3 regions of the Streptomyces sp. NBC_00086 genome follow, and region 2 is predicted to be linked to each of the others. Evidence: riboswitches for the same ligand, from Rfam matches in the RefSeq annotation. Region 2 holds a riboswitch; each other region holds the start of a gene.

The links. A riboswitch is a leader RNA that binds a small molecule or an ion and turns the genes downstream of it on or off. The one in region 2 is predicted to bind cyclic di-AMP.
Region 1: it holds a riboswitch for cyclic di-AMP, as region 2 does, so the genes downstream of both, OG276_RS22600 (transglycosylase family protein) here and OG276_RS08820 (M23 family metallopeptidase) in region 2, are expected to answer to the same signal.
Region 3: it holds a riboswitch for cyclic di-AMP, as region 2 does, so the genes downstream of both, OG276_RS04965 (LysM peptidoglycan-binding domain-containing M23 family metallopeptidase) here and OG276_RS08820 (M23 family metallopeptidase) in region 2, are expected to answer to the same signal.

What each region holds. Positions count from the first base shown of each region.
Region 1 is NZ_JAPELZ010000001.1:5,012,277-5,015,539, reverse strand. Features, by position in the region: gene eno (phosphopyruvate hydratase) at 1-986, opposite strand, end outside; gene OG276_RS22600 (transglycosylase family protein) at 1,363-2,064, opposite strand; cyclic di-AMP (ydaO/yuaA leader) riboswitch at 2,067-2,238, opposite strand; gene OG276_RS22595 (transglycosylase family protein) at 2,514-3,263, opposite strand, start outside.
Region 2 is NZ_JAPELZ010000001.1:1,994,520-1,997,782, reverse strand. Features, by position in the region: gene OG276_RS08830 (pitrilysin family protein) at 1-399, shown strand, start outside; gene OG276_RS08825 (pitrilysin family protein) at 420-1,787, shown strand; cyclic di-AMP (ydaO/yuaA leader) riboswitch at 2,027-2,186, shown strand; gene OG276_RS08820 (M23 family metallopeptidase) at 2,199-2,993, shown strand; gene OG276_RS08815 (GntR family transcriptional regulator) at 3,236-3,263, shown strand, end outside.
Region 3 is NZ_JAPELZ010000001.1:1,076,385-1,079,647, reverse strand. Features, by position in the region: gene OG276_RS04975 (aspartate aminotransferase family protein) at 1-224, shown strand, start outside; gene OG276_RS04970 (tyrosine-protein phosphatase) at 244-1,065, opposite strand; cyclic di-AMP (ydaO/yuaA leader) riboswitch at 1,390-1,584, shown strand; gene OG276_RS04965 (LysM peptidoglycan-binding domain-containing M23 family metallopeptidase) at 1,589-2,578, shown strand; gene OG276_RS04960 (winged helix DNA-binding domain-containing protein) at 2,681-3,263, shown strand, end outside.

The sequences.
Region 1 (3,263 bases), 3.0 Mb from region 2:
CCCTCTTCGATGCCGCGGGCGAGACGCTCGGGGTTGGTGACGAAGAGGTCGTCGCCGACGATCTGGACCTTCGCGCCCAGCTTGTCGGTGAGGGTCTTCCAGCCCGACCAGTCGTCTTCGTACAGCGGGTCCTCGATGGACACGAGCGGGTACGCGGAGACGAGCTCCTCGTAGTACTCGGTCATCTCGGCGGCCGAGCGGGACTGGCCCTCGAACTCGTACTTGCCGTCCTTGTAGAACTCGGACGCGGCGACGTCGAGCGCGAGCGCGATGTCCTTGCCCGGGACGTAGCCGGCCTGCTTGATGGCCTCGACGATGAGGTCGAGCGCGGCGCGGTTCGACTCCAGGTTCGGCGCGAAGCCGCCCTCGTCGCCCAGACCGGTGGAGAGGCCCTTGGTGTGCAGGACCTTCTTGAGGGTGTGGTAGACCTCGGCACCCCAGCGAAGGGCCTCGGAGAAGGACTCCGCGCCGATCGGGGCGATCATGAACTCCTGGATGTCGACGTTGGAGTCGGCGTGCGACCCACCGTTCAGGATGTTCATCATCGGAACGGGCAGCAGGTGCGCGTTCGGGCCGCCGAGGTAGCGGAAGAGCGGCAGGTCCGAGGCCTCGGACGCGGCGTGCGCGACGGCGAGGGAGACGCCGAGGATGGCGTTGGCGCCGAGGGAGCCCTTGTTCTCGGTGGCGTCCAGGTCGATCATCGCCTGGTCGATCAGGCGCTGCTCGGTGGCGTCGTAGCCGACGAGCTCCGGGCCGAGCTGCTCGATGACGGCGAGGACGGCCTTCTCTACGCCCTTGCCCATGTAGCGGTTGGGGTCACCGTCACGGAGCTCTACGGCTTCGAACGCTCCGGTGGAGGCGCCGGACGGGACTGCAGCACGGCCGGTGCTGCCATCGTCGAGGCCCACCTCGACCTCGACCGTGGGGTTGCCTCGGGAGTCCAGGATTTCCCGGGCTACGACGACGTCGATGGACGGCACGAGCATCTCCTTCTGGGATGTGACGCTGGGTGTGCGGTGGCATGTCAGGCCGTGGGATGGCCTGGCCGCTTAGAGCCTAACCGTCTCCGGGCACTCGGCCAGCCGACCGCCCGGAGGCTGGGACGAAAAAGGGCCTGAATGCCCCTCTTACAGGACATAGGACCCTTGATCATCGGTCTTTCGGAGGCTCCGTCAGACCGGAGGCATCCGCACACAGCACCGCCCGGCGCGAAGGGGGTTGCGCGCCGGGCGGTGGAATTGCGTGGTGGAACTACTGCGCGTCGCGAAAGCGGACACGACCGTTCTCGCAGGTTTCAGCCGGGGTTCAGCTTCGGCCGTGGTCCGGCCTCGGCCCGAGTCCGACTTCGGCCGGAGTCCGGATTCAGCTGAGCTTGAGCTTCTGGCCCGGGAAGATCAGGTCGGCGTCCGAGACGATGTCCTTGTTGAGCTCGTAGAGCTTCTCCCAGCCACCGGTCACGTTGTTCGCGTCGGCGATCGCACCCAGCGTGTCGCCGGACTTGACCGCGTAGGAGCCGTTGCCCGTCTTGGGGGCCTCGGTCTTCGGCGCGGCGGCCGGACGCTCGGAGCGGGTGGTCGGAGCCTCGACGCGCTCGGTCGCCTTCTTCGACTCGACCTTCTTCTCCTGCTTCTTCTCCTGCTTCGGCTGGGTCTTCGGCTTGGAGGGTGCCTCCGCCGAGCCGCCGGTGTAGGAGGAGTTCGACAGGCCCACGCCACAGGACGGCCAGGCGCCCTTGCCCTGGCCCTTGAGGACCTTCTCGGCGATGGCTATCTGCTGGGACTTCGAGGCCTGGTTGGCCTGCGAGGCGTACGCCTTGCCGCCGTACGCGGCCCACGTGGAGGACGAGAACTGCAGGCCGCCGTAGTAGCCGTTGCCCGTGTTGATGGACCAGTTGCCGCCGGACTCGCACGAGGCGACGCGGTCCCACTCGGAAGCGGTCGCGGCCGAGGCGGTACCCGCGGCCATCAGCGGCGCGGCCACGGCGACACCGGCGACGCCGGCGAGCGTGACGATGCGGACGGCCTTGGAGCCACGACGGTGCTTGCCCTTGCCCGAAAGCAGCATGGAGTTCTCCTCACCGACGCCTACGAGGTGAGCTGTCGGGTTCGGGCGAGTGAGTGCCCGGCCGAGCGACCTAGCGCTCGACTTAACCCCTAGCCGGTTCCGTGACCGTCTCTCAACGGCCGGTTCCGGCGCCTACCTTGGTTCCCCCGCTCCTGCCTTCGGCGCTTTACGCGACGAGTGTTCCCTCCGTCCGCCGGCAGGATTCGGCGATGCGGTCGAAGGAGCCCGCGGTGGCGAGCGATTCAGAAGGTAGACAGGTCTCCCCCCGATGTTCAACGAGCGACATCGGGGGGAAACGTGCCTACTTGCGCTCCCCGAAAGGGCGTTTGCGCAGGTGAGGGCGGGGTTTGCGGAACCCTGCGGGCCGGACACGCCAGTTGACCTGAAGAGACACATGTCTCACTTACAGAAAACGGACAATCAGCTGGTTCCGGGCGCCTCAAGTGTCCCTATTGCTGCGTTAGATCCAGGTTCTGACCGGGCTTGATCAGGTCCGCATCGCCGCCGATGACCTGCTCGTTGGCCGCATAGAGACCCTTCCAGCCGCCCTTCACTCCGTTGGCGTCCGCGATCTCGATCAGGCTGTCGCCCTCCTGCACGGTGTACGTCGGTTCCGACGCGGCGTCAGCGGCGGCGGGCGTCTCGACGGCGGCCGCGCCGCGGTGCTTGCCGCCGCCCTCGGTCGCTCCGGGGGTCGCCGGAGCGGTCGGGGAGGCGGACTCGCCGGGTGCGGCCGGAGTCGTCGGGGCCGTGGGATCAACCGGGTTGACCGGATTTGCCGGGTTCGTCGGGTCTGCCGAGTTCCCCGGGTCGGACGGGGTGACCGGAGCCGTCGGGTCGACCGGCAGGGTCGGATCCACGGGCAGGGTCGGATCGACCGGCAGCGTCGGGTCCACGGACGGCGGCGCGGGGGTGGTGGGGTCCGCCGGGCTCGTGGGAGCCGTCGGGTCGCCCGGGAGGCCGGGAGTCGGCGTCTGGAGGTCCGGCGTGGGCATGACGGGCAGTTCGCCCGGCACGCCGATCGGATACTCGGGCAGGACCGAGGCCGAGGAGCTCGGACCCTCCTGCGACGGGGCCCCGAAGTCCGTGGACGTGCTGCCCAAACCGGTGTGGGGCACCGCGTCGTCCGGGCGGGACGGAGCGGGGGCGACGGATCCGGAACCACCGGGCAGGCCCGGGTCCACCACGGCGGCGGGCGC
Region 2 (3,263 bases):
TCGCTGGGCTGGCTGGACGTCAAGACCTCCAGCGGGGTCGAGGTGCCCGCCATCGAGGCGGCCGTCGACGAGGAGCTCGCGCGGTTCGCCGCCGAGGGCCCGACGGCCGAGGAGATGGAGCGCGCGCAGGCCCAGCTGGAGCGCGAGTGGCTGGACCGGCTGAGCACGGTGGCCGGGCGCGCCGACGAACTGTGCCGCTTCGCGGTGCTGTTCGGCGACCCGCAGCTCGCGCTGACCGCCGTCCAGCGCGTCCTCGACGTCACCGCCGAGGAGGTGCAGGCCGTGGCCGCGGCCCGACTGCGCCCCGACAACCGGGCGGTGCTCGTCTATGAGCCGATCGCCGTGGACGACACCGAAGAGACCGACGCGAGCGACGAGAACGAGGGGGCGGAGCAGTGAGCGACACCGCAGCCGTCACGATGACCTTCCACCCGCGCCCCGAGGCCGGCGAGCCGCAGCCGTGGGCCTTCCCGGCCCCCGAGCGCGGGGTGCTGGCCAACGGCCTGACCCTGCTGCGCTGCCACCGCCCGGGCCAGCAGGTGGTCGCGGTCGAGATCAACCTCACCGCCCCGCTCGACGCGGAGCCCGAGGGCCTCGACGGCGTGGCCACGATCATGGTCCGCGCCCTGTCCGAGGGCACCGACAAGCGCTCCGCCGAGGAGTTCGCCGCCGAGCTGGAGCGCTGCGGCGCCACCCTCGACGCGCACGCCGACCACCCCGGCCTGCGGGTCTCCCTGGAGGTCCCGGCCTCCCGCCTGCACAAGGCGCTGGGCCTGGTCGCAGAAGCGCTGCGCGCACCGGCCTTCGCCGACTCCGAGGTCGACCGTCTGGTGCGCAACCGGCTCGACGAGATCCCGCACGAGAGCGCCAACCCGCAGCGCCGCGCCGCCAAGCAGCTCTCCAAGGAGCTCTTCCCGGCCTCCCTGCGGATGTCCCGCCCGCGCCAGGGCACCGAGGAGACGGTCGCCCGCATCGACTCCGCGGCCGTACGCGCCTTCTACGAGGCCCACGTGCGCCCCGCGACCGCCACCGCGGTGGTCGTGGGCGATCTGACCGGCATCGACCTGGACGCCGTCCTGGCCGACACCCTGGGCGCGTGGACCGGTGACACCACCGCCCCGCGCCCGGTCCCGCCGATCACCGCCGACGACACGGGCCGCGTGGTCATCGTGGACCGCCCCGGCGCGGTCCAGACGCAGTTGCTGATCGGCCGCATCGGCGCCGACCGGCACGACCGGGTCTGGGCCCCGCAGGTGCTCGGCACGTACTGCCTGGGCGGCACCCTCACCTCCCGGCTGGACAAGGTCCTGCGCGAGGAGAAGGGGTACACGTACGGCGTGCGCGCCTTCGGCCAGGTGCTGCGTTCCACCGCCGACGGCAAGGGTGCCTCGATGCTCGCCATCAGCGGCTCGGTGGACACCCCGAACACCGGCCCGGCCCTGGACGACCTCTGGACGGTGCTGCGCACCCTCGCGGAGGGCGGCCTGACCGACGCCGAACGGGACGTGGCCGTGCAGAACTTGGTGGGCGTCGCCCCGCTGAAGTTCGAGACGGCCGCCTCGGTCGCGGGCACGCTCGCCGACCAGGTCGAGCAGGAGCTCCCGGACGACTACCAGGCGCAGTTGTACGCGCGCCTCGCCGAAACCGGAACGGTGGAGGCCACTTCGGCGGTCGTCAGCGCCTTCCCGGTGGACCGCCTGGTCACGGTCCTGGTCGGTGACGCCTCGCAGATCGAGGAGCCGGTGCGGGCCCTCGGGATCGGCGAAGTGACCGTGGTCACCAACTGACCGTCCGTTGACTGCCGGCGGGCCGCCAACTGGCCCGCCGGGCGCGGAAATCCGGCACGGGACCCCAGCGGCTTGTCCGCCGGGGTCCCTTTTGCCTTTTCTGTCCCTTTGATGGTGTGGTTGCTTGTATGTGGTGTGGCGTGCGCAACAAAAGGGCGTGTCTGTTTGGCGATTGACTGATGATCCGCCTAGCGTCGGCCGTGCTGTTCGTCAGTTGTAACCGCCGCGCCCGCGGCACCGGACAGCGATCGCCGAGTCCCCGTCAGGCGCGAGCCTGGGGAGCCGGGGACCCACTTGTGTCCCTGGGGTGAATCGGACCGCCTCGCAAGAGGGGGCCCGTAGGAGACCTTCCTGCTCCGAACCCGTCAGCTAACCCGGTAGGCGAGAGGGAAGGAAAGGATCAGCCCCTTCATGGCGTTTGGCAGTAGTGCCGCCGGCAAGCACCGTGGCCCGAGCCGTATGAGCCGCAGGACCGCCGGCTACGCCGGCATAGCCGCCCTCGCCGCAACCGGCGTCGTCGGCTCCCTGGCCGGTCCCGCGTTCGCCGCGGACCAGTCCCCCTCCATCGAGGACACCGGCACCCTCAACACCATCGTGGTGGCCGACGAGCTCGCCGGTGACGTCGAGGCCCAGGCCCAGTCCCAGCAGCGCGCCGCCGAGGCCGCCGCCGCCAAGGCGCAGGCCGAGGCCGACGCCAGGCAGCGGGCCGCCGAAGCCAAGGCGAAGGCCGAAGCGCAGGCCAAGGCCGAGCGCGAGGCCGCCGAGCGCGCCGCCCGCGAAGAGGAGCGCAAGCGCCTCAACACCTTCGTGTCGCCGCTCGACAACACCTACGTCAGCACCCAGTACCACGCGGGTGGCGGCATGTGGTCCTCCGGCAGCCACACCGGCATCGACTTCCACGCCGCCTCCGGCACCGAGGTGCACGCCGTGGGCCTCGGCACCGTGGTCGAGGCGGGCTACGGCGGCGCGTACGGCAACAACGTCGTGATCAAGCACGCCGACGGCACGTACACCCAGTACGGCCACATGTCCTCGCTGAGCGTCTCCGTCGGCCAGCAGGTCACCCCGGGCCAGAAGATCGGCCTGTCGGGCTCCACCGGCAACTCCAGCGGCCCGCACCTGCACTTCGAGGCCCGCACCGGCGCCGACTACGGCTCGGACATCAACCCGGTCACGTACCTGCGCTCGCACGGCGTCACCGTCTGACCCGCTCGCCCCACCGCACGTCTTCCGCGAAGGCCCCGGCTCTCTTCGAGCCGGGGCCTTCGCGCTTCTCGCCGCGCGCTTGGTCCTCCGCGCCGTACCCGGGTCTTGTGCTCCGCCTTGTACCCCGCCTTGTGTTCCGCGGTGTGTGAATGTTTCGTATTTCCGGCCGCTCTCGGAAATTATCGTGTGTTGCAATAGAGTCGCAACGCGCACAGTCATACGAAAAAGGCGGAGGTCCGGTCTTGCGTATTCCCGCGCACACGGTATGCA
Region 3 (3,263 bases), 920 kb from region 2:
AGATGGTGGTGGTGCCGCTGCTGCAGAAGCACCGGATCCTCACCCAGGTCTCCGGCGACCACCTGGAAGTGATCAAGCTGATCCCGCCGCTGATCGTGGACGAGGCGGACGTCGACCGCTTCGTCGGCGCCTTCCGCGCGGTCATGGACGAGGCCCACGGCGGCGGCGCGCTGATGTGGGACTTCGGCCGGACACTGGTGAGGCAGGCCGTCGCCAACCGCTGACGGCCCACCTCGTGGGGCGTCAGTCCAGCAGCCGGTCGTGGAGCCTGCCGAGGGTCTCGGGCGCGAGCCCGAGGCCCTCGGCGAGGTAGCGCTCCACACCGCCCCACTCCTCGTCGATGGTGTCGAAGGCCGCGGTCAGATACGCGGCGCGGGCATCGAAGAGCGGGGCGAGCAGCTCCATCACCTCGGGGGCGCGGGCCTCGGGCGAGCCGTTGCCCCGGCGGACCCGGTAGCGGTTGTGCGGGGCGTTCGACTCCAGGTAGTCCGCGAGGATCGCCTCCCGCCCGACACCCAGCGCGAGCAGGGTGACGGCGATCGACAGCCCGGCCCGGTCCTTCCCGGCGGCGCAGTGCATGAGCGCGGGGACGCTGTCCTCGGCGAGCGCGTGCACCACCCGGCTGTGCTCGGCGGTCCGGGTCCGGATCATCGTCCGGTACGAACGGGACATCCGCGCGGCGGCCTTGCCCTCGCCCAGGATCTCGCGGAGCTGCGCCAGGTCCCCTTCGCGGACCATCTTCCAGAACTCCCGGCCGTCGGCCGGATCCGACAGCGGAATGCCGACGTTGCGCACGCCGGGCAGCTCCACGTCCGGACCCTCCAGGGCGTGGTCGGCGCCGTTGCGGAAGTCGAAGACGGTGTGCAGTCCGAGCGATCCGAGGAACTCCGCGTCGCTTTCGGTGGCATGCGCCAGATGTCCGCTTCGAAACAGTCGTCCTGACTTGACCGTCCGGCCGTCCGCGGCCGGCAATCCGCCCACGTCACGGAAGTTGCGGACTCCCGTCAGTGCCGGTTCCGGCGCCACCGGATCGGTGTGGGGGCTCTGGGGTATCTGCTGGGTCACAGGGGCTCCTCCGTGTCTCCGTGTGGTCGTCGTCGCGCGTGTCCGAATTACGTTGGTTGCTGACAACTTGCCATAGCGAGGGGCGAGATCGGACACGTCCCCGTGAGCCAGATCATACGGTGACCGTGAGTGCCTGATCGCGAAGGGCGAATTCCCCTGTCCGGACGGTTGTTGGGGGAGGGGAATGGACGCAGGGTGACCGTAATTCCGTCGGTCCATCATCACTTGGAATCCATGGGGGAATTCGGGACTTGTTCCGTGCCGCCGGGCTGGATTACCTTCGCGATCGATCCGGATGGACCGCCTAATCCTGCCGCCGTCCGGAAACCGCACCCGACTATTCACGCGCGCGGCAGGAGCGGGGGAACCAGGTAAGCCGCTGTTCCGGAGCTCCTTCGGGATCTTTACAACGGGACAGCTCGGGGTGAAGCCGTCCATGTGCTGTTCAACGGCGCACGTACGGCCGGACATCTCCAGTCCGAACCCGACAGCTCACCTCGCAGGCGTCGGAGAGGAATTCGCCATGTCCGGAACGGGTAAGCACCGCCGTCCCAAGTCCCGCTCGATATCCCGCGGGTTCGCCGTCGCGGGCACCGGTGGCGCGGCCCTCGCGCTTCCGCTGCTCGGCGCCACCGGCGCCCACGCCGCGGGCGTCCCGGCCGCCGCGCCCGCCGCAGCTCCGGTCCAGGCCCCGCAGGCCGTGTCGGCCTTCCAGGCCGCGCCCGCCGCCGCGCAGGCCGCCCCCACCGTCTACACCGTGGTGCCGGGCGACTACCTCTCCAAGATCGCCGAGAGCCGTCAGCTCACCGGTGGCTGGGAGCAGCTCTACGCGGACAACCGCGAGGCCGTCGGCGCCGACCCGTCGCTGATCCACCCGGGCCTCAAGCTCACGCTCGGCGCGAAGGGCTCGGCTCCGGCCGCGGCGGCCGAGTCCGCGCCGGCCGAAACGCCGAAGCCGGCCAAGAAGTCTCTTTCCTCCGATTCTTCGGCTTCCTCCGGTTCTTCCGCTTCCGGTGATTCGTCGGATTCCTCCGACGAGGCCGCCGCGCCCGTCGCCAAGGCCCCCGCCCGCAAGGCGCCCGCCAAGCAGCAGGGCGGCTCCGCGTCGACCGGCTTCGTCGCCCCGGTCGGCGGCGGCACCTCCACCGCGTACAAGACCGCCGGCTCCATGTGGTCCAGCGGCTACCACACCGGGGTCGACTTCGCCGCGAGCAGCGGCACCACCGTCAAGGCGGTCGGCGCCGGCACCGTGGTCTCCGCCGGGTGGAGCGGCTCGTACGGCAACGAGGTCGTCATCCGGCACGCCGACGGCAAGTACAGCCAGTACGCGCACCTCTCCCAGCTGTCCGTCTCCTCCGGCCAGAGCGTGACCGGCGGGCAGACCATCGGCCTCTCCGGTTCCACGGGCAACTCGACCGGCCCGCACCTGCACTTCGAGATCCGCACCGGGCCCTCGTACGGCTCGGACATCGACCCGCTGGCCTACCTCCGGTCCAAGGGCGTCAGCATCTGAACCCGGGTCTGAACCCGGGGCCGCATCCGGATCTGCATCCGAGGCGCTGTCGGAGGTGCCGGTTAGGCTGCCCGTTTCGACAGGGGACGGGACGGTCGCGGCATGAAGGTCAGCGCAAGGGAGCTCAACCGCTCCACGCTCGCACGGCAGTTGCTGCTGCGGCGCGAGGTGATGGACGTCGGTGACGCGGTCCGCCGGGTGGTCGCCCTGCAGGCGCAGCACGCGGCCTCGCCGTACCTCGCGCTGTGGAACCGGCTCTCCGGCTTCGACCCGGCCGACCTCGACGCCGCCTTCACGGGGCGCGAGGTGGTCAAGTCGACCTTGATGCGGCTGACCCTGCACGCCGTGCACGCGCAGGACTATCCGCCCTTCCGGGAGGCCGTGCAGCCCTCCGTACGGGCCGCCCGGCTCGGGACCCGCTTCACGGACTCCGGGCTGACGGCCGAGGACGCCGACGTCCTCGTACCGGAGCTGCTGGACTTCGCCGACCGGCCCCGTACGACGGCGGAGTGCGAGGCCTGGCTCGGACACCGGCTGGGAGCGGCGCCGCAGCCCGGAGCGTGGTGGGGGCTGCGGCAGTATGCGCCGCTGCTGCACGCACCCACCGCCGCGCCGTGGTCGTTCGGCGAGCGCCCGTCGTACGTCGCGCCCCCGCGCCGGCCGCGCACGGTGCCGGCGGACCCGG